Regions from separate parts of the Streptomyces sp. NBC_00667 genome, predicted to be linked through region 1. Evidence: riboswitches for the same ligand, from Rfam matches in the RefSeq annotation. Region 1 holds a riboswitch; each other region holds the start of a gene.

The links. A riboswitch is a leader RNA that binds a small molecule or an ion and turns the genes downstream of it on or off. The one in region 1 is predicted to bind cyclic di-AMP.
Region 2: another riboswitch for cyclic di-AMP. It lies ahead of OHA81_RS23730 (M23 family metallopeptidase); the one in region 1 lies ahead of OHA81_RS13445 (transglycosylase family protein).
Region 3: another riboswitch for cyclic di-AMP. It lies ahead of OHA81_RS26305 (LysM peptidoglycan-binding domain-containing M23 family metallopeptidase); the one in region 1 lies ahead of OHA81_RS13445 (transglycosylase family protein).

Annotation. Positions count from the first base shown of each region.
Region 1 covers NZ_CP109022.1:2,884,748-2,891,802, forward strand. The annotation lists gene OHA81_RS13425 (Ppx/GppA phosphatase family protein) at 161-1,132, opposite strand; gene OHA81_RS13430 (DUF501 domain-containing protein) at 1,129-1,668, opposite strand; gene OHA81_RS13435 (FtsB family cell division protein) at 1,709-2,197, opposite strand; gene eno (phosphopyruvate hydratase) at 2,320-3,615, opposite strand; gene OHA81_RS13445 (transglycosylase family protein) at 3,878-4,606, opposite strand; cyclic di-AMP (ydaO/yuaA leader) riboswitch at 4,610-4,781, opposite strand; gene OHA81_RS13450 (LysM peptidoglycan-binding domain-containing protein) at 5,058-6,128, opposite strand; gene OHA81_RS13455 (cytochrome P450 family protein) at 6,243-7,055, opposite strand, start outside.
Region 2 covers NZ_CP109022.1:5,118,832-5,125,886, forward strand. The annotation lists gene OHA81_RS23715 (DNA gyrase/topoisomerase IV subunit A) at 1-704, opposite strand, end outside; gene OHA81_RS23720 (M16 family metallopeptidase) at 1,038-2,384, shown strand; gene OHA81_RS23725 (M16 family metallopeptidase) at 2,405-3,772, shown strand; cyclic di-AMP (ydaO/yuaA leader) riboswitch at 3,972-4,130, shown strand; gene OHA81_RS23730 (M23 family metallopeptidase) at 4,143-4,940, shown strand; gene OHA81_RS23735 (GntR family transcriptional regulator) at 5,172-5,846, shown strand; gene OHA81_RS23740 (HPr family phosphocarrier protein) at 6,083-6,364, opposite strand; gene OHA81_RS23745 (bifunctional acetate--CoA ligase family protein/GNAT family N-acetyltransferase) at 6,549-7,055, shown strand, end outside.
Region 3 covers NZ_CP109022.1:5,748,317-5,755,371, forward strand. The annotation lists gene OHA81_RS26285 (phosphorylase family protein) at 1-102, shown strand, start outside; gene hpnH (adenosyl-hopene transferase HpnH) at 108-1,139, shown strand; gene OHA81_RS26295 (aspartate aminotransferase family protein) at 1,136-2,539, shown strand; gene OHA81_RS26300 (tyrosine-protein phosphatase) at 2,620-3,426, opposite strand; cyclic di-AMP (ydaO/yuaA leader) riboswitch at 3,786-3,962, shown strand; gene OHA81_RS26305 (LysM peptidoglycan-binding domain-containing M23 family metallopeptidase) at 3,965-4,936, shown strand; gene OHA81_RS26310 (SGNH/GDSL hydrolase family protein) at 5,102-5,887, shown strand; gene OHA81_RS26315 (MBL fold metallo-hydrolase) at 6,056-7,055, shown strand, end outside.

The DNA.
Region 1 (7,055 bases):
TTTCCTTGTGAAGAACTTCACGAAGCTCGTGCATTCGAAGGCTCTTCCGGCTCCCGAACAGGCCGCCACAAGGTCGGATCGACACCCGCTCCAGGCCCGAACCACCCCCGGACCAGGCCGACTCAGGTCACGGACCGCCGCAGCCGCACGCGCCGACGGGTCAGGAAGGGCGCTTCGCCGTCTCCCCCGCGCCCGCGGCGGCGAAGGCGATGCCGTCGAGGATGTCGTGTTCCGAGACGACGACCTCCGAGGCGCCGACGCGGTCCATGATCGCGAGGAGGACGAGGGCACCCGCGCCGATGACGTCGACGCGGCCCGGGTGGATCACCGCGAGGGCCTCCCGTTCGGCGTGCGTGGAGGTCAGCATCCGTTCGGTGACCTCGCGGACCTTCTCGTACGGGATCCGGGCGTGGTGGATCGCCGAGGAGTCGTACTCGGGCAGGCCCAGCGCGATCGCGGCGACGGTGGTCACCGAACCGGCGAGGCCCACCAGGGTGCGGGCCCGGCCCAGCGGCACGGTCTGCGAGGCCAGGTCGAGTGCCGCTTCGACGTCGGCCCGTATGGCGGCGACCTGCGCCCCGGTCGGCGGGTCGCTGACGACGCCGTCCACCACCAGGTGCCGTTCGGTCATCCGGACGCAGCCCACGTCCACGGAGCGGGCCGCCTCGACGTGCTCCGAGCCGACCACGAACTCGGTGGAGCCTCCGCCGATGTCCACGACCAGGAACGGCCGCTCCAGGTCGGTGCGGCCCGTCAGCTCCGCGGTGGCGCCGGTGAAGGAGAACTCCGCCTCCTGGTCGCCGGTGATCACCTCGGGCTCCACGCCCAGGATGTCCAGCACCCCCCGGACGAACTCCTCGCGGTTCTCGGCGTCCCGCGAGGCCGACGTGGCCACGAAACGCACCCGCTCGGCGCCCAGTTCCCCGATGACCGCCGCGTACTCGCGGCAGGCCGCGAACGTGCGCTCCAGCGCCTCCGGGGCCAGCCGGCCCGTCTCGTCCACGCCCTGGCCGAGCCGGACGATGGTCATCCGGCGGTCCAGCTCCACGAGCTCACCCGTCGCCGGGTCGCAGTCGGCGACCAGCAGGCGGATGGAGTTCGTACCGCAGTCGATGCCTGCCACCCGGGTCACTGCGACGACTCCTTCTCCCCCGTGCACGGCGTGACGCACGGCCCCTTGGCCCACCACTCGGGCAGCATCGCCAGCGCCTCGTCGCCGAACGGGTTCACCCCGGGCCCGGCCGCCAGCGAGTGGCCGACCAGGACGTGCAGGCACTTCACCCGGTCCGGCATGCCACCGGCGCTCGGGAAGCCCTGGAGCACCTCGATGGCGTCGCGGCGGGTGATGTAGTCCTCGTGCGCGGCCCGGTAGGCGGCGGCCAGCTCGGGGTCCTCGGCGAGCCGGGCCTGCATCTCCCGCATCACGCCGTTGGCCTCCAGCGTGCCGATCGCACCGGCGGCGCGCGGGCAGGTCAGGTAGTACAGCGTCGGGAAGGGGGTGCCGTCGGGGAGCCGGGGCGCGGTCTCCACGACGTCCGGCTGCCCGCAGGGGCAGCGGTGGGCGATGGCGCGCAGGCCGCGCGGCGGGCGGCCGAGCTGCTGCTCGAACGCCTCGATGTCCGCGGCGGTCGGCTCGGTGCGGTCGGTCTGGGGCGGGGGCGTCTGCATGCCTGGAGTGCGTCTCTTCGTTTCGTATGGGTGGTCTGGGTCAGTCGCCGGGCCGGTCGGCCTTGTCGACGCCGTCCCAGACGTTCGAGTACCAGGGCCGGTCGGAGCCGGCCTGCCCGGTGCGGCGGTGTTCGGCGGCCTCGGCCCCGGGGTCGTTCATGATGTAGCCGATCTCGCCCGGCCGCAGGAAGTGCAGGTGCTTGCGCGCCTGCTGCTCGGCGTAGGCCGGGTCCTGCCAGCGGGCCTTCTCGTCGCGCAGCTGTTCGAGGCGCTTGCGCGCGCCGTCGGCGGCCCGCTGCTGGTCCGCGATCTCCGAGCGCTGGGACACGTACTGGCGCATCGGGTACGCGAGGGCGACGACCAGCGTACAGAGGACGAGCACCAGCAGCGCCGCCCGGCCGGTGAGCCGGCTGCGGCGGACCTGGCGGCGCGACTGCGAGCGGTAGACGTGGGCGGCGGTCCGCTCACCGAGCTGCTTGAGCCTCGTCGCGGTCGAGAAGGTGGAGAACCGATCCCGGTTCCCGGCCATGGCCCCGCCTCCCCTGCGCCCGCACTACGCAATACGTCCCCGCACACGGTACGGGACCGAGTGCGGGGACGTACGGAGGCAAGAGGGTAATTACCCCTCGCCCTCACACCTGTCTGCCGTGCCTACTGGTCCGCGGAGCGGAACCGCGGGAACGCCGAGCGGCCCGCGTACACGGCGGCGTCGTCGAGGATCTCCTCGATGCGCAGCAGCTGGTTGTACTTGGCGACGCGGTCCGAGCGGGCCGGGGCGCCGGTCTTGATCTGGCCGCAGTTCACGGCGACGGCGAGGTCGGCGATGGTGACGTCCTCGGTCTCGCCGGAGCGGTGCGACATCATGCACTTGAAGCCGTTGCGCTGCGCCATCTCGACCGCGTCCAGCGTCTCGGTCAGCGAACCGATCTGGTTGACCTTGACGAGCAGGGCGTTCGCGGAGCCCTCCTCGATGCCGCGGGCCAGACGCTCCGGGTTGGTGACGAAGAGGTCGTCGCCGACGATCTGGACCTTGGAGCCCAGGCGGTCGGTGACGGTCTTCCAGCCGGCCCAGTCGTCCTCGAACAGCGGGTCCTCGATGGAGACGAGCGGGTACGCCTCGACGAGCTCGGCGTAGTACTCGGTCATCTCGGCGGCCGAGCGGGACTGGCCCTCGAACTCGTACTTGCCGTCCTTGTAGAACTCGGACGCGGCGACGTCGAGCGCGAGCGCGATGTCCTTGCCCGGGGTGTAGCCGGCCTGCTTGATGGCCTCGACGATGAGGTCGAGCGCGGCGCGGTTGGACTCCAGGTTCGGGGCGAAGCCGCCCTCGTCGCCGAGGCCGGTGGAGAGGCCCTTGGTGTGCAGGACCTTCTTGAGGGTGTGGTAGACCTCCGCGCCCCAGCGCAGCGCCTCGGAGAAGGACTCCGCGCCGATCGGGGCGATCATGAACTCCTGGATGTCGACGTTGGAGTCGGCGTGCGACCCACCGTTGAGGATGTTCATCATCGGGACGGGCAGCAGGTGCGCGTTCGGGCCGCCGAGGTAGCGGAAGAGCGGCAGGTCCGAGGCCTCGGACGCGGCGTGCGCGACGGCGAGGGAGACGCCGAGGATGGCGTTGGCGCCGAGGGAGCCCTTGTTGTCGGTGGCGTCCAGGTCGAACATGGCCTGGTCGATCAGCCGCTGCTCGGTGGCGTCGTAGCCGACGAGCTCCGGGCCGATCTGCTCGATGACGGCGAGGACGGCCTTCTCGACACCCTTGCCCATGTAACGGTTGGGGTCACCGTCACGGAGCTCGATGGCCTCGAATGCACCGGTGGAGGCGCCGGACGGGACTGCAGCACGGCCGGTGCTGCCATCGTCGAGGCCCACCTCGACCTCGACCGTGGGGTTGCCTCGGGAGTCCAGGATTTCCCGGGCTACGACGACGTCGATGGACGGCACGAGCATCTCCTTCTGGGATGTGACGCTGGGTGTGCGGTGGCGGGGGACCGTGGGACGGCCCTGCCGACTAGAGCCTAACCGGCTCCGGGCACTGGACCGGCCGACCGCCCGGCCCCTGGGACGAAAAACCGGCCGGACACCCGTTTTCCGGGACAAAGGGACCACCCTTCGGCCCCGGTTCCGGGCGCACCCGTACGCGCACGCGCCACCGCCCGGCGCGTGGGGGGTACGCGCCGGGCGGTGGTCGGATTCGGTGTTACCCGATGGTTCAGCTGAGCTTCAGCTTCTGGCCCGGGAAGATCAGGTCGGCGTCGGACACGATGTCCTTGTTCAGCTCGAACAGCTTCTCCCAGCCACCCTTGACGCCGTTCACCTCGGCGATGGTGCCCAGGGTGTCGCCCTCCTTGACCTCGTACGAGCCGTTGCCCGTCTTCGGGGCCTCGGTCTTCGGGGCGGCCTTCGGGGCGGCCTTCGGAGCCGGGGCGGCCTCGGAGCGCTCGGAGCGGGTGACCGGGGCCTCGGGCCGCTTGGTCTCCTTCTTCGGCGCCGGGGCGGCCTTGGTCTCGGTCTTCGGCTTCGGCTTGGGGGCCTCGGCCGCGCCGCCGCCGCTGTACGAGGAGTTCGACAGGCCCACGCCGCAGGACGGCCACGCGCCCTTGCCCTGGCCCTTGAGGACCTTCTCGGCGATGGCTATCTGCTGGGACTTCGAGGCCTGGTTGGCCTGCGCGGCGTACGCCTTGCCGCCGTAGGCGGCCCAGGTGGAGGACGAGAACTGCAGGCCGCCGTAGTAACCGTTGCCGGTGTTGATGGCCCAGTTGCCGCCGGACTCGCAGGCCGCGACGCGGTCCCACTCGGAGGCGGTCGCGGCGCTCGCGGAGCCGGCTGCCATGAGCGGCGCGGCGACGGCGACACCGGCGACGCCGGCGAGCGTGACGATGCGGGTGGTCCGCTCAATGGCCGTGGCGCGGCGGTGCTTGCCCTTGCCGGAAAGCAGCATGGAGTTTCTCCTCACCGACGCCTGCGAGGTGAGCTGTCGGGTTCGGGCGAGTGAGTTGCCCGGCCGCGCGACCAGCGCGCGGCTTAACCCCTAGCCGGTTCCATGACCGTCTCTCAACGGCCGTTCCCGGCGCCTACCTTGGTTCCCCCGCTCCTGCCTTCGGCGCTTTACGCGACGACTGTTCTCTCCGTCCGCCGGCAGGATTCGGCGATGCGGTCGAAGAGGCTCGCGGTGGCGAGCGATTCAGAAGGTAGACAGGTCTCTCCCCGATGTTCAACGAGGGACATCGGGGAGAAATCGACCTGCTTGCGTTCCGCTTAGGGGCGTTTTCGCAGGTGAGGGCGGGGTTTGCGGGAGCTTCGGTACGAGACACGCCAGTTGACCGGAAGAGACGCATGTCTCACTTGCGGATAACGGGCATTCAGGTCTTTACGGCCGCCCGAAGTGCCCGTTATTTCTTGGTTAGATCCAGATTCTGACCGGGCTTGATGAGGTCGGCGTCGTTGCCGATGACCTGCTCGTTGGCCTCGTAGAGCGCGTTCCAGCCCCCCTTGAGCCCCTGGGCGTCCGCGATGGCGGCCAGGCTGTCGCCCGCCTTCACCGTGTACGTGGGCTCCGACGCGGCGTCAGGCGCTGCGGGCGTCTCGACCGCGGCCGGGCCGCGGTGCTTGCCGCCGCCCGTCGTCACGGAGTCGGCCGCGGGCGCGTTCGGCGTGGCGGACGGGGTCCCGGCCGCCGGGGCGGCGGGCGTGGAGGGCGTCGCGGACGGGGACGGCGTGGCGGGGGCCCCCGGGGTGGCCGGGGTGGACGGAGTGCCCGGCGTGGCCGGGGTGCCCGGGAGAGCGGGCGTCACCGGCGCGGTGGCGTTCGGGTCGCCCGGCAGCGTCGGCGTCGGCGTCGCGGGGTCCGGGTCGGGCATGACGGGCAGTCCGCTGTTGGGCGCGAGCGGCGCGATGGGCAGCGTGAACGGCGCCGTGGCGGACGGGCCCGGAGCTGCCGGGGCAGGGGCGGCCGGGGTGGGCGCACCGAAGTCGGTGGCGGGGTCGGCCGAGCCGGTGCCCGGCACCGCGGCCTCGGGACGCGAGGGGCTGGGGGCGACCTGCCGCGGGGAGCCGAGGGCGCCCGGGTCCACGTCGGCGGCGGGGCCGTCCTTGACGAGACCGGACGACGCCGCGCACAGCGGCCACGCCTGGGGGCCCTGCGAGGCGAGCACCCGCTCGCCGACGGCTATCTGCTGGGACCGGCTGGCGAGGTCGGGGCGCTTCGCGAATTCGAGCCCGCCGGCGTTGTTCCACTGCTCCTGGGTGAACTGGAGCCCGCCGTAGGCCCCGCTGCCGGAGTTGGCGCTCCAGGTACCGCCGCTCTCACACTCGGCGACGCTGTCCCACGTGGAGGTGTCCGCTGCCGAGGCGTTGGTGGCCGCGAGCAGCGGCAGTGCCAGCGCGGAGCCCGTGACTCCGGCGGTTACGACCAGGGCGGGTACCTGGCGGGGGCGTCTGTGGCGGCCGTTCCCGGAACGCATGTAGTGCACCTTTCGCATAACGGCGGGGTAACGGCAGAACCTAGCCGCCTTCGAACGCATGTCACAAGTTCGGCCGGTAACTGACTTCGGGTCAGGCGGCGCCCGGTGGCGCCCTCACTTGTTTCGGGGTGTGAAGCGGACCGGAAGGGTGCGCAGGCCACGCATGATCAGTCCACCGCGCCAGCGCAGGTCCGCAGGCGGAACAGCCAGTTCCAGATCTGGCAGACGCATCAGCAAACTCGCGAGGGCGGTCTGCCCTTCGAGCCGGGCGAGCGGGGCGCCGAGGCAGTAGTGGATCCCGTGGCCGTACCCGAGGTGCTGATTGTCACTGCGGGACAGGTCCAGGGTGTCCGGATCCGCGAACCGCTCGGGGTCGCGGTCGGCGGCCGCGAGGACCACCAGGACCGGGTCGCCGGCGGCGATGTGCCGACCGCCGAGGAGGAACGGCTCGGTGGCGAAGCGCCAGGTCGCCAGCTCCACCGGGCCGTCGTAGCGCAGGAGTTCCTCGACACCCGTGGCCAGCAGGGCGCTCTCGCCGGCGGCGAGCGAGGTCTGCAGGCGCTCGCGCTGACCGGGGTTCATGAAAAGGGCATGCAGCCCATTGCCGATCAAATTCACAGTCGTCTCGAAACCGGCGAACAACAGGATGAAAGCCATCGCCGTGGCCTCCGCCTCCGTCAGGTGGTCACCGTGATCGCTGGCGCGGATCAGGTCCGAGATGAGGTCGTCGCCCAGATCATCCCTTTTGCGGTGGATGAGTTCGCCGAGGTACGTCCGCATCTGCTTGACCGAGCGGGCCACACCGCCGCGCGGCCCGCCGCCGTGCCGGATCATCATCCCGGCCCAGTCCCGGAAGTCGTCCTGGTCCTCGCGCGGGACGCCGAGCATCTCGCAGATGGCGTAGATGGGGAGCGGGAAGGCGAACTC
Region 2 (7,055 bases), 2.2 Mb from region 1:
ACGATCCGTCCGCCGGTCGGCAGGTCGGGGCCCGGCACGAAGCGCATCAGCGCCTCCAGGTCCCCCTGCGGGTACCGGATCAAGTGCCGGGCGGCGGCGATGACCTCGCCGAGGTTGTGCGGCGGCATGTTGGTGGCCATGCCGACCGCGATCCCGGAGGCGCCGTTGACCAGCAGGTTCGGGTAGGCGGCGGGCAGCGCCACCGGCTCGCGCTCCTGGCCGTCGTAGTTGGCGGCGAAGTCGACGGTGTCCTCGTCGATCGACTCCGTCATCAGTGACGTGGCGTCGGCCATCTTGCACTCGGTGTAACGCATGGCGGCCGGCGGGTCGTCGTTGCCGAGCGAACCGAAGTTGCCGTGGCCGTCCACGAGCGGCAGCCGCATCGAGAAGGGCTGCGCCATGCGTACGAGGGCGTCGTAGATCGACGCGTCGCCGTGCGGGTGCAGCTTGCCCATGACCTCGCCGACGACGCGGGCGCACTTGACGTACCCGCGGTCGGGGCGCAGGCCCATCTCGTTCATCTGGTAGACGATGCGCCGGTGCACCGGCTTCATGCCGTCGCGGGCGTCCGGCAGGGCACGGGAGTAGATCACCGAGTACGCGTACTCGAGGAAGGAGCCCTGCATTTCGTCGACGACGTCGATGTCGAGGATCTTCTCCTCGAAATCCTCCGGCGGCGGGGTCTTCGTGCTGCGGCGGGCCATCGCTGCGCGGCTCCTTAACCAAGAAAGGGTGTACTCGGGGTCTGGCGGTCTGGTCTGGCGGGTAGGTCAGGCGGTCTGGTCTGGCGGGTTCGTACGGAGTCTGCCGGTCCGGCCGACGGTCCGGCCGGGGATCCGACCGGTTTCGCCCGGTGTCGACGTCGACGCGGACCATTGTGGCCCGTGGCACCGACAACGCCGACTCCGGCCCTGGGGTCCCCCCGGACGGAGCCCCGGGCGGGGGAACCCGGGAACTTCTCCGGTTGCCGACGCGCTTGCATACAGTGGCAGGTCTGACAGAAATCTCTGCATCGCGATCGAAGGGACCACATGCCCATGGGTCACACGGCCACAGCTCAGGCCGGCTCCGGCGGCCTGACAGCGACCGAGCACCGGCTGGCCAACGGCCTGCGCGTGGTGCTTTCCGAGGATCACCTGACTCCGGTCGCCGCCGTCTGCCTCTGGTACGACGTCGGCTCCCGCCACGAAGTCAAGGGGCGGACCGGTCTGGCTCACCTCTTCGAGCACCTGATGTTCCAGGGCTCGGCGAGCGTACCGGGCAACGGGCACTTCGAGCTCGTCCAGGGCGCCGGCGGTTCGCTCAACGGCACCACCAGCTTCGAGCGCACCAACTACTTCGAGACGATGCCCGCCCACCAGCTGGAGCTCGCGCTGTGGCTGGAGGCGGACCGCATGGGCTCGCTGCTGGCCGCCCTGGACGAGGAGTCCATGGAGAACCAGCGCGACGTCGTCAAGAACGAGCGCCGCCAGCGGTACGACAACGTCCCCTACGGCACCGCGTTCGAGAAGCTGACCGCCCTCGCCTACCCGGAGGGCCACCCCTACCACCACACGCCCATCGGCTCGATGGCCGACCTGGACGCCGCCTCCCTCGAGGACGCCCGCACCTTCTTCCGCACGTACTACGCGCCCAACAACGCCGTCCTGTCGGTGGTCGGCGACATCGACCCGGAGCAGACGCTCGCCTGGATCGAGAAGTACTTCGGCACCATTCCCGCGCACGACGGCAAGCAGCCGCCGCGCGACGGCGCGCTGCCCGAGGTCATGGGCGGCCAGCTCCGCGAGGAGATCGTCGAGGAGGTCCCGGCCCGCGCGCTGATGGCCGCCTACCGGCTCCCGCACGACGGCACCCGCGAGTGCGACGCCGCCGACGTGGCGCTGACCATCCTGGGCGGCGGCGAGTCCTCCCGCCTCCACAACCGCCTGGTCCGGCGCGACCAGAGCGCCGTCGCGGCCGGCTTCGGCCTGCTGCGGCTCGCGGGCGCGCCCTCCCTGGGCTGGCTGGACGTGAAGACCTCCAGCGGGATCGAGGTGCCCGCCATCGAGGCGGCGGTCGACGAGGAACTCGCGCGGTTCGCCGCCGAGGGCCCGACGGCCGAGGAGATGGAGCGCGCACAGGCGCAGCTGGAGCGCGAGTGGCTGGACCGGCTGAGCACGGTGGCCGGCCGCGCCGACGAACTGTGCCGCTACGCGGTCCTGTTCGGCGACCCGCAGCTCGCCCTGACCGCCGTCCAGCGCGTCCTCGACGTCACCGCCGAGGAAGTACAGGCCGTGGCCGCGGCCCGGCTGCGCCCCGACAACCGCGCGGTGCTCGTGTACGAGCCGCTCTCTGCGGAGTCCGACGAGACCGACGAGACCGAGAACGAAGGGGCGGAGCAGTGAGCGACACCGCAGCCGTCACGATGACCCTCCACCCGCAGCCGCAGGCCGGCGAGGCCAAGCCCTGGGCCTTCCCGGCCCCCGAGCGCGGTTCGCTGCCCAACGGCCTGACCCTGCTGCGGTGCCACCGCCCGGGCCAGCAGGTGATCGCCGTCGAGATCAACCTCGCCGCCCCGCTGGACGCGGAGCCCGAGGGCCTGGACGGCGTGGCCACCATCATGGCCCGCGCCCTGTCGGAGGGCACCGACAAGCACTCCGCCGAGGAGTTCGCCGCCGAGCTGGAGCGCTGCGGCGCCACGCTCGACGCACACGCCGACCACCCGGGCATCCGGGTCTCCCTGGAGGTCCCGGCCTCCCGCCTGGCCAAGGCCCTCGGCCTGGTCGCCGAGGCGCTGCGCGCCCCCGCCTTCGCGGACGGCGAGGTCGACCGGCTGGTGCGCAACCGGCTCGACGAGATCCCGCACGAGCTGGCCAACCCGCAGCGCCGCGCCGCGAAGGAGCTCTCCAAGGAGCTCTTCCCGGCTGCCCTGCGGATGTCCCGGCCCCGCCAGGGCACCGAGGAGACGGTGGCCCGGATCGACTCCGCGGCCGTACGCGCCTTCTACGAGGCCCACGTGCGCCCCTCCACCGCCACCGCGGTGGTCGTCGGCGACCTGACCGGCATCGACCTCGACGCGGTCCTCGCGGACACCCTGGGCGGCTGGACCGGCGACAGCGCCGCGCCGCTGCCCGTGCCCCCGGTGACCGCCGACGACACCGGCCGCGTGGTCATCGTGGACCGGCCCGGCGCGGTCCAGACGCAGCTGCTCATCGGCCGCATCGGCCCGGACCGGCACGACCGCGTCTGGGCGGCCCAGGTGCTCGGCACGTACTGCCTGGGCGGCACCCTCACCTCCCGCCTGGACAAGGTGCTGCGCGAGGAGAAGGGGTACACCTACGGCGTGCGCGCCTTCGCCCAGGTGCTGCGTTCGACCGCCGACGGCAAGGGCGCCTCGATGCTCGCCATCAGCGGCTCGGTGGACACGCCCAACACCGGCCCGGCGCTGGACGACCTCTGGACGGTGCTGCGCACCCTCGCGGAGGGCGGCCTGACCGACGCCGAACGGGACGTCGCGGTGCAGAACCTGGTGGGGGTGGCCCCGTTGAAGTTCGAGACGGCGGCCTCGGTCGCGGGAACCCTGGCCGACCAGGTCGAGCAGGAGCTCCCGGACGACTACCAGGCGCGGTTGTACGCGCAGCTCGCCGCGACCGGCACGGTGGAGGCGACCTCGGCGGCCGTCGCCGCGTTCCCGGTGGAGCGGCTGGTCACGGTCCTGGTCGGTGACGCGGCGCAGATCGAGGAGTCCGTCCGGGCCCTCGGGATCGGTGAGGTCACCGTCGTCACCAACTGACGGGAGCACGTGCCCGATTGGTGCAGGGGACTCCGGCGGCTTGTCCGCCGGAGTCCCTTTTTGTCTGTTTGGTGGTGTGGTTGATCGAATGTGGTGTGGCGTAGGTAACAAAAAGGCGTGTCTGTTTGGAGATTGACTGATGATCCGCCTAGCGTCGGCCGTGCTGTCCGTCAGTTGTGCCCGCCGCACCCGCGGCACCGGACAGCGATCGCCGAGTCCCCGTCAGGCGCGAGCCTGGGGAGCCGGGGACCCACATGCGTCCCTGGGGTGAATCGGACCACCTCGCAAGAGGGGCCCGTAGGAGACCTTCCTGCTCCGAACCCGTCAGCTAACCCGGTAGGCGAGAGGGAAGGAAAGGATCAAACCCTTCATGGCGTTTGGCAGTCGTGCCGCCGGTAAGCACCGTGGTTCCAGTCGTCTGAGCCGCAAGACCGCCGGTTACGCCGGCATAGCCGCCCTCGCCACCACTGGCGTCGTCGGCACCCTGGCCGGTCCCGCGTTCGCCGCGGACAAGGCCGTGGCCCCCTCGATCGAGGACACCGGCCTCGGCGCCGTGGTCGTCGCCGAGGACCTCCAGAACGAGATCCACACCCAGGCCGAGTCCCAGAACCGTGCCGCCGAGGTCGCCGCCGCCAAGGCGCAGGCCGAAGCCGAGGCCAAGACCCGCGCCGCCGAGGCCAAGCGCCTCGCCGAGGCCAAGGCCAAGGCCGAGCGTGACGCCGCCGAGCGGGCGGCCCGCGAGGAGGAGCGCAAGCGCCTCAACACCTTCGTGGCCCCGGTCGACGGCTCGTACGTCAGCACGCAGTACAAGGCGGGCGGCGGCATGTGGTCCTCCGGCAGCCACACGGGCATCGACTTCCACGCCGCCTCCGGCACCACCGTCCACGCCGTGGGCGCGGGCACCGTCGTCGAGGCCGGCTGGGGTGGCGCCTACGGAAACAACGTGGTCATCAAGCACAACGACGGCACCTACACCCAGTACGGACACATGTCCTCGCTGAGCGTCTCCGTCGGCGAGCAGGTCACCCCCGGTCAGCAGATCGGCCTCTCGGGCTCCACGGGCAACTCCAGCGGCCCGCACCTGCACTTCGAGGCCCGTACCGGTGCCACGTACGGCACGGACATCGACCCGGTGGCGTACCTGCGCTCGCACGGCGTCAGCGTCTGACCGCACCGCACCGCACCGCTTCCGTCCAAGGCCCCGGCTCACCGAGCCGGGGCCTTGCGCGTATCACCGCCTCGCGCGTCCTGCGCCTCCTGCCCCGCTTCTCCGGCTGCCCGGCAAATGTTTCGTATTTCCGGCCGTTCTCGGAAATCGTCGTGTGTTGCAATAGAGTCGCAGTACGGTCGTGGCGGTAACGCCGGTAGCCGGCAGTCGGAATGAGAGCGGAGTCCGGTCTTGCGTATTCCCGCGCACGCGGTATGCACCGCAATTCGTGACGACATCGTCTCCGGGGTCTTCGAACCGGGCGGCAGGCTGACCGAGGAGGTCCTCGCCCGCCGGTACGGAGTCTCGCGCGTCCCCGTCCGCGAGGCGCTGCGCACCCTGGAGGCGGAGGGGTTCGTCACCACCCGCCGGCACGCGGGAGCCTGTGTCGCCGAGCCGACCGAGCAGGAGGCGGCGGACCTGCTGGAGCTGCGGGCGCTGCTGGAACCGCTCGCCGCGGCGAGGGCCGCCCGCAGGCGGACCGAAGGGCACCTCAAGGTGCTGCGCGGGCTGGTCCGGCTGGGCCGCGAACGGGCCAGGAACGGGCGGGGGGAGGACCTGCGCGCCCTGGGCGGCTGGTTCCACGAAACGCTCGCGCAGGCCTCGGCCAGCCCCGGGCTGATCTCCGTGCTGACCCAGACCCGGCACAAGATCGCCTGGATGTACGTGGTGCGGCCCCCGGCCCGGCCGGCCGACTCCTGGGCGGAGCACGGCGCGATCGTGGACGCGGTGGTGCGGGGCGACGCCGAGCGCGCCCGGACGCTGACCGGGCTGCACGTGGAACGTGCGGCCGGATGCTACCGGCTGCGCGATACGCGCGTGAGGACTTCGCAACCTGCCGTAAACACGGGGAGCGGCCGACATTAACAGTGGCCGTATACAAAGGTATCCGGTCATTCTCGGCACCGGCCCCGGCTGCGCGGAATGGGAATTTCCCTGCCCCGGTGGGGTGAATGCGCGAGCGGCCGGTTATTTCCCGTGGCTGAAATGCGGGCCGAAGGACGCGCGGGAATTGCGGCCGGAAAGCAGCGGAGCCGCGGCGCCCGGTGGTCCGGGGGCCGCGGCTCCACCGCGCAGGACGACCCGAAGGGCCGGGGACGGGGTCAGACCGTCTCCGGGAGCTCCTCGAGGCCCTCGGCGACGAGCTTCGCCAGGCGGTCCAGCGCGGCTTCGGCGCCCTCGGCCTCGGACGTGAGGACGATCTCCTCGCCGCCCTGGGCGCCCAGGCCCAGAACCGCCAGCATGGAAGCGGCGTTGACGGGGTCGCCGCCCGCCTTCGCGATGGTCACCGGGACGCCGGAAGCGGTCGTCGCGCGGACGAAGATCGAGGCGGGACGAGCGTGCAGGCCCTCGGCCCAGCCGACGTTGACGCGGCGCTCTGCCATGGTGATGCCCTTCAGGTTCTTTCGGTTGTCTAGACCAGTCTCTCACGACACCCGGAATGCTCGGACCGACCTTCGTCCCGTATCCACCGCCGTTCGACCTCCCCCAGCTTGCACCGGTTCGCCCTGATGTGCCTCATGCGCCGCGCACGCGCCGACAGGGGGATGCGCCCCTTAGGGTGTGCCCATGACCACCGAGTCGGACCTCTCGTACCCGGCCCACTGGGAAGCGGACGTCGTCCTGCGCGACGGCGGCACCGCCCGGATCCGGCCCATCACCACCGATGACGCGGGACGGCTGGTCAGCTTCTACGAACAGGTCTCCGACGAGTCGAAGTACTACCGCTTCTTTGCGCCGTACCCCCGGCTCTCCGACCGCGACGTGCGCCGCTTCACGCACCACGACTACGTGGACCGGGTCGGCCTCGCCGCGACCATCGGCGGAGAGTTCATCGCCACCGTCCGCTACGACCGGATCGGCCCCGACGGCCGGCCCGCGTCCGCCCCCGCAGACGAGGCCGAGGTCGCCTTCCTGGTCCAGGACGCCCACCAGGGCCGCGGGGTGGCCTCCGCGCTCCTCGAACACATCGGCGCGGTGGCCCGCGAGCGCGGCATCCGGAGGTTCGCCGCCGAAGTGCTGCCCGCCAACAGCAAGATGATCAAGGTGTTCACGGACGCCGGCTACCAGCAGAAG
Region 3 (7,055 bases), 2.9 Mb from region 1:
ATCGGCACGGTTCGCGGAGGAATATCGGCCTTCCGTGTATTGCGTGCCGTACTGCCCGCGTTTTATGACTGGCACCGTTCTTTGCTGCTCCCCAGGAGGTGAGCCAGATGGCCATGCCGTTGCGACAGTCCATCAGGGTCGGGACCTATCTTCTCGAACAGAAGTTGCGCAAGCGTGAGAAGTTCCCGCTGATCGTCGAGCTGGAGCCGCTCTACGCCTGCAACCTGGCCTGCGAGGGGTGCGGGAAGATCCAGCACCCGGCGGGGGTGCTCAAGCAGCGCATGCCCGTCGCCCAGGCCGTCGGCGCCGTGCTGGAATCCGGGGCGCCCATGGTGTCCATCGCCGGCGGCGAACCCCTGATGCACCCCCAGATCGACGAGATCGTCCGGCAGTTGGTGGCGCGCAGGAAGTACGTCTTCCTCTGCACCAACGCGATGCTGCTGCGCAAGAAGATCGAGAAGTTCACGCCCTCCCCGTACTTCGCCTTCGCGGTGCACATCGACGGGCTGCGCGAGCGGCACGACGAGTCCGTGGCCAAGGAAGGCGTCTTCGACGAGGCCGTGGCGGCCATCAAGGAAGCCAAGAGGCTCGGTTTCCGCGTCACCACGAACTCCACCTTCTTCAACACCGACACACCGCAGACGGTCATCGAGGTGCTGAACTACCTCAACGACGACCTCAAGGTCGACGAAATGATGATCTCGCCCGCCTACGCCTACGAAAAGGCCCCCGACCAGGAACATTTCCTCGGCGTCGATCAGACCAGGGAACTGTTCAAGAAGGCGTTCGCCGGCGGCAACCGGCGGCGCTGGCGGCTCAACCACTCCCCGCTCTTCCTCGACTTCCTGGAGGGCAAGGCCGATTTTCCCTGCACCGCCTGGGCCATTCCGAATTACTCCCTCTTCGGCTGGCAGCGGCCCTGCTACCTGATGAGCGACGGGTACGTCCCCACGTACCGGGAACTGGTCGACGACACCGACTGGAGCAAGTACGGCCGCGGGAAGGACCCCCGCTGCGCGAACTGCATGGCGCACTGCGGCTACGAGCCGACCGCCGTCCTCGCCACGATGGGCTCCCTCAAGGAGTCCCTGCGCGCGGCCAGGGAGACGCTCGGCGGCAACCGGGACACCTCGGCATGACGCCCGCCACGGGAGGGGGCAAGGGCTTCGACCTCGGCGCCCTGCTGGCCGAACGCGGCGCCGAGCGGTACGAACTGCACGCCCGGCACCTCAACCACCAGCTGCCCCGGATGCTGCACACCATCGGCTTCGACAAGGTCTACGTGCGGGCCGAAGGCGCCCACTTCTGGGACGCCGAGGGCAACGACTACCTCGACATGCTCGCCGGGTTCGGCGTGATGGGCCTCGGCCGCCACCACCCGGTCGTCCGCCGGGCGCTGCACGACGTCCTGGACGCCCAGCTCGCCGACCTCACCCGCTTCGACTGCCAGCCCCTGCCCGGGCTGCTGGCCGAAAAGCTCCTTTCCTACAGCCCCCACCTGGACCGGGTCTTCTTCGGCAACAGCGGCACCGAAGCGGTGGAGACCGCCCTCAAGTTCGCCCGGTACGCCACCGGACGCCCCAGGGTCCTCTACTGCGACCACGCTTTCCACGGCCTGACCGCCGGCTCCCTCTCGATCAACGGCGAGGGTGGCTTCCGCGACGGCTTCGCCCCGCTGCTGCCCGACACCCGGATCCCGCTCGGCGACCTGGCCGCGCTGGAGCGGGAGCTGAAAGCGGGCGACGTGGCCGCCTTCGTCGTGGAGCCCATCCAGGGCAAGGGGGTCCTCGCGCCCCCGCCCGGGTTCCTGCTCGCCGCACAGGACCTGCTGCGCCGCCACAAGGCGCTGCTGATCGCCGACGAGGTGCAGACCGGCCTCGGGCGAACCGGGGAGTTCTACGCGTACCAGCACGAGCCGGGCCTGGAACCGGACCTGGTGTGCGTGGCCAAGGCCCTTTCCGGGGGCTACGTCCCGGTCGGGGCGACCCTCGGCAGGGACTGGATCTTCAAGAAGGTCTACTCCTCCATGGACCGGGTGCTGGTGCACTCCGCCAGCTTCGGCTCCAACGCGCAGGCGATGGCGGCCGGGCTGGCGGTGCTCACCGTCATGGAGGACGAGGGGATCGTGGCCAACGCCCGCGCGACGGGCGACCTGCTGCGCGGACGGCTCGCGGCGCTGGTGGACGAGTACGAGCTGCTCCACGAGGTGCGCGGGCGCGGACTGATGATCGGCATCGAGTTCGGCCGGCCGTCCTCCCTGGGTCTGCGCAGCCGTTGGACGATGCTCCAGGCGGCCCGCAAGGGGCTCTTCGCGCAGATGGTCGTGGTCCCGCTGCTCCAGAAGCACCGGATCCTCACGCAGGTCTCCGGAGACCACCTGGAGGTCATCAAGCTGATCCCGCCGCTGATCGTGGACGAGGCGGATGTGGACCGGTTCGTCACCGCCTTCCGCGAGGTCATGGACGAGGCGCACGGCGGGGGCGCCCTGATGTGGGACTTCGGCAGGACGCTGGTGAAGCAGGCCGTCGGCAACCGCTGACGGCCTGCCCCGGTCGTCTTGGCCGGTCCAGGCCAGGGGAGCGGCCGGCCGCCCGAGCAGCCGGTGGGTCGAGCCGCCGGTCAGTCGAGGAGCCGGTCCCTCAGCCGGCCGAGGGTCGCGGGCGTGAGCCCGAGCCCCTCGGCCAGGTAGGGCCCCACCCCGCCCCACGTCGCGTCGATCGTCTCGAACGCCGTGGTCAGGAACTCGGCGCGGGCGTCGAAGAGCGGGGCCAGCAGCTCCATCACCTCGGGGGAGCGGGCGTCGGGGGAGTCGTCGGTGCGGCGCACCCGATAGCGGTTGTGCGGGGCGTTCGACTCCAGGTAGTCCGCCACGATCGCCTCGCGCTCGACCCCGAGGGCGAGCAGGGTGACGGCTATCGACAGACCGGCCCGGTCCTTGCCGGCCGCGCAGTGCATCAGGGCCGGGACGCTGTCCTCGGCGAGCGCGTGGACGACCCGGCTGTGCTCGGCCGTCCGGTCCCTGATGATCGTCCGGTACGAGTTCTGCATCCGGGCGGCGGCCCTTCCCTCGCCCAGGAGACCCCGGAGCTGCCCCAGATCGCCGTCGCGGACCATTTTCCAGAACTCCCGGCCGTCCGCCGGGTCCGTCAGGGGAATGTTCACGTTCCGCACGCCGGGCAGATCGACGTCCGGCCCTTCCAGCGCGTGATCGGCACCGTTGCGGAAGTCGAAAACGGTGTGCAGACCGAGTGAGGTCAGGAATTCCACATCGTTTTCGGTGGCATGTGCCAGATGTCCGCTTCGGAAGAGAAGTCCCGACCTGACCCTCCGTCCGTCGGTGGTCGGCAGGCCACCCACATCGCGGAAATTGCGCACTCCGGACAGTTCGGGCCCCGTGGGCGGGTTGGCGGCTATCTGCTGGGTCACGGAACGGATCCTCCGCATCGTCGTGGGCCGTCGCGGCCGGGGTGGTGGCCGTGGGCTGCCGGGTCGTGTCGCGCTGTCCGAATTGGGCGGGTTGGGGCCAACTTGCCATATCCGGGGGCGAGATCGCGCCGGACGCCGTGAGCCAGATCATACGGTGACCGAGCGTGCCTGATCGCGGAACGCGAATTCCCTTGTCGCCGCGGCCGTTGGGGGAGCGGAATGGACGCAGGGTGACGGGAATTCAGCCGGCTCCTCATATCTGCTATTCCGTCAGGGAATTCATGGCTTGTTGTGCACTGCCCCGCTGGATTACCTTCGCGATCGATCCGGGTGGACCGCCGAATCCTGCCGCCGCCCGGGAACCGCACCCGACTATTCACGCGCGCGGCAGGAGCGGGGGAACCAGGTAAGCCGCTGTTCCGGATCTTCCCGCCGGAACGGCTCGGGGTGAAGTCGTACGTCGCCGCTGTGCGTACGACCGGACATCTCCAGTCCGAACCCGACAGCTCACCTCGCAGGCGACGGAGAGGAATTCGTCATGCCCGCAAAAGGCAAGCACCGCCGACCGAAGTCCCGTGCCATCCCCCGCGGACTGGCCGCAGCCGGTACCGGCGGCGCAGCGCTCGCGCTGCCGCTGATGGGTGCCGCCGGCGCCCACGCCGTCCCCGCAGCCGCCCACACCGCGCTGCCCGTCCAGGCCCCGCAGCTCCCGGTGTCCGTGCAGGCCGCGCCCGCCGCCGCTCCGGCCGCCGCCCCCGGCGTCTACACCGTCGTCCCCGGCGACTACCTGTCGAAGATCGCCGCCGAGCGCCACGTGTCCGGCGGCTGGCAGCGGCTGTACGCCGACAACCGCGAGGCCGTCGGCGCGGATCCCTCCCTCATCCACCCGGGGCTGCGGCTGACGCTCGGCGGGCACGGTGACCGCACCCCCGCCAAGCCGGCTTCCCGTGTCGCGGGCACTGCCCCGGCTCCGGACACCTCCGAGCGGTCCTCCGCCGGGGCCCATGCGTCCTCCGAGGCCGGCTCCGGCAGCGGTTCCGCGGCCGAGCAGCCCGACGCCCCGTCCACGCAGGACTCCGGCTCCTCCACCGGCGCCGTGACGGCGTCCGGATTCGTCGCCCCGGTCAGCGGCGGGACCTCCACCCCGTACAAGCAGGCGGGCAGCATGTGGTCCTCCGGTTACCACACCGGTGTCGACTTCATCGCGAGCACCGGCACCAGCGTCAAGGCGGTCGGCGCCGGCACCGTGGTCACGGCGGGCTGGGGCGGTGCGTACGGGAACGAGGTCGTGATCCGGCACGCCGACGGCAAGTACTCCCAGTACGGCCACCTCTCCCAGCTGTCCGTCTCGGTCGGCCAGAGCGTCACCGCCGGACAGCAGATCGGGCTCTCCGGCGCCACCGGCAACGTGACCGGCCCGCACCTCCACTTCGAGATCCGCACCGGTCCGTCCTACGGCTCGGACATCGACCCGCTCGCCTACCTGCGCTCGAAGGGCGTCAGCATCTGACGCACCGCGGGACGGGGACGCCCGGACGCGTGAGGCCGGAACCCCGAAAGAGGTCCCGGCCTCACGCGTTTCTTATTCCTCATGTGCATCGTGGCGTAGATCACGGTCCGTCAAACCCTCATTACGTTGGCGTAGGTCGCCCGCGGGGGTGAAGGATGTGGTGCTGTGGCAGCGACGAAGACGACACTCAAGACCATCGGTTCGTACGCGGCGATCGGGGACAGCTTCACCGAGGGAGTAGGGGACCCGGGACCCGGGGATTCGTATCTCGGCTGGGCGGACCGGCTCGCCGTGCTCCTGGCCGATCAGCGGGAAGAACACGATTTCCGGTACGCGAACCTGGCCGTCCGGGGGAAGGTGCTCGACCAGATCGTGGCCGACCAGGTGCCGAGGGCCAAGGCCCTCGCGCCCGACCTGGTCACCTTCTGCGCGGGGGGCAACGACATCATCCGTCCGGGGACCGACCCGGACGACGTGGCCGAGCGCTTCGAGGCGGCCGTGGCCGACCTCACCGGCTCCGTCGGCCAGGTCATGATCACGACCGGGTTCGACACCCGGGGGGTGCCGGTCCTCAAGCACCTGCGCGGCAAGGTGGCGACGTACAGCGCACATGTGCGCGCCATCGCCGACCGGTACGACTGCCCGGTACTCGACCTCTGGTCGCTCAAGTCCGTACAGGACCGGCGGGCCTGGGACACCGACCGGCTGCACCTGTCACCCGAAGGACACACCCGGGTCGCGCTGCGCGCCGCCCAGGTGCTCGGCCTCGACGTACCCGCCGACCCCGACCAGCCGTGGCCGCCGGAGCGGCCGCGCGGTTCGGTGGACGTGACGCGGGACAACATCCAGTGGGCGCGCGAGCACCTGGTTCCCTGGATCGGGCGGCGGCTGCGCGGCGAGTCCTCCGGGGACCACGTCGCGGCGAAGCGGCCGGACCTGCTGCCGTTGTAGGGGGCGGGGCGGGGCGGACCTGCCGCGTCGCAGGGCGTGGTCGGCGGGGTCGGCGGGGGTCGGGCGCGACACGCCGGGGGACGCAAGCGGAATCCCCGGGGGCCGGTGTGCGTTGGGATGGTCGTAGACATCTACGACCGTCCAGCCCCCATCCTCCCAGGAGGCGCCTTGTCCGACTCCCGTCCCCTGCGTCCCCGGCTGCGCGCCCTGCGGCCCGAAGCCTTCGGCGCGGACCCGTCCGGTGCCCGGCTGGAGCGGATCCTGCGCTCGCCGAACTTCGCCGATGGAGTCTTCCAGAACCCGGTGGGGGCCCGGACCAGGCCTTCCGGTTCCATGGCGGAGTTCGCCAAGATCTACTTCCACAAGGAGCAGCGCCTGCGGCGCAGCCCGGGTGCACCCGTCCCGGTGTACCCGACGACCCTGGCCGAGCTCGCCAAGCCGCCGGCGAGCAGACTGCGGCTGACCTGGATGGGGCACTCCAGCGTCCTCGCCGAGATCGACGGCCGCCGCGTGCTGTTCGACCCGGTCTGGGGCGAGCGGTGTTCCCCCTTCCCCTTCGCCGGGCCCAAGCGGCTGCACCCGGTGCCGGTACCGCTGGCCTCGCTCGGGGAGGTCGACGTCGTGGTGATCTCGCACGACCACTACGACCACCTCGACCTCCCGACGATCAAGGCGCTCGCCGGTACGGACACGGTCTTCGCCGTCCCGCTCGGCGTCGGCGCCCACTTGGAGCGCTGGGGCGTCCCCGCGGAACGGCTGCGCGAGCTGGACTGGAACGAGAGCACCAAGGTCGCCGGGCTCTCCCTCACCGCCACCCCCGCCCGGCACTTCTGCGGACGCGGCCTGCGCAACCAGCAGTTCACCCTGTGGGCGTCCTGGGTCGTCCAGGGCGACGCGCACCGGATCTACCACAGCGGTGACACGGGCTACTTCCCCGGCTTCCAGGAGATCGGCGCCGCGCACGGGCCGTTCGACGCCACCATGATCCAGATCGGGGCGTACTCCGAGTACTGGCCCGACATCCACATGACCCCCGAGGAGGGCATGCGCGCCCACCTCGACCTCCAGGGCGGCACCCCGCACGGCACGATGCTGCCGATCCACTGGGGCACCTTCAACCTGGCCCCGCACCCGTGGGACGAGCCCGGCGAGGGCACCTTCGCCGCGG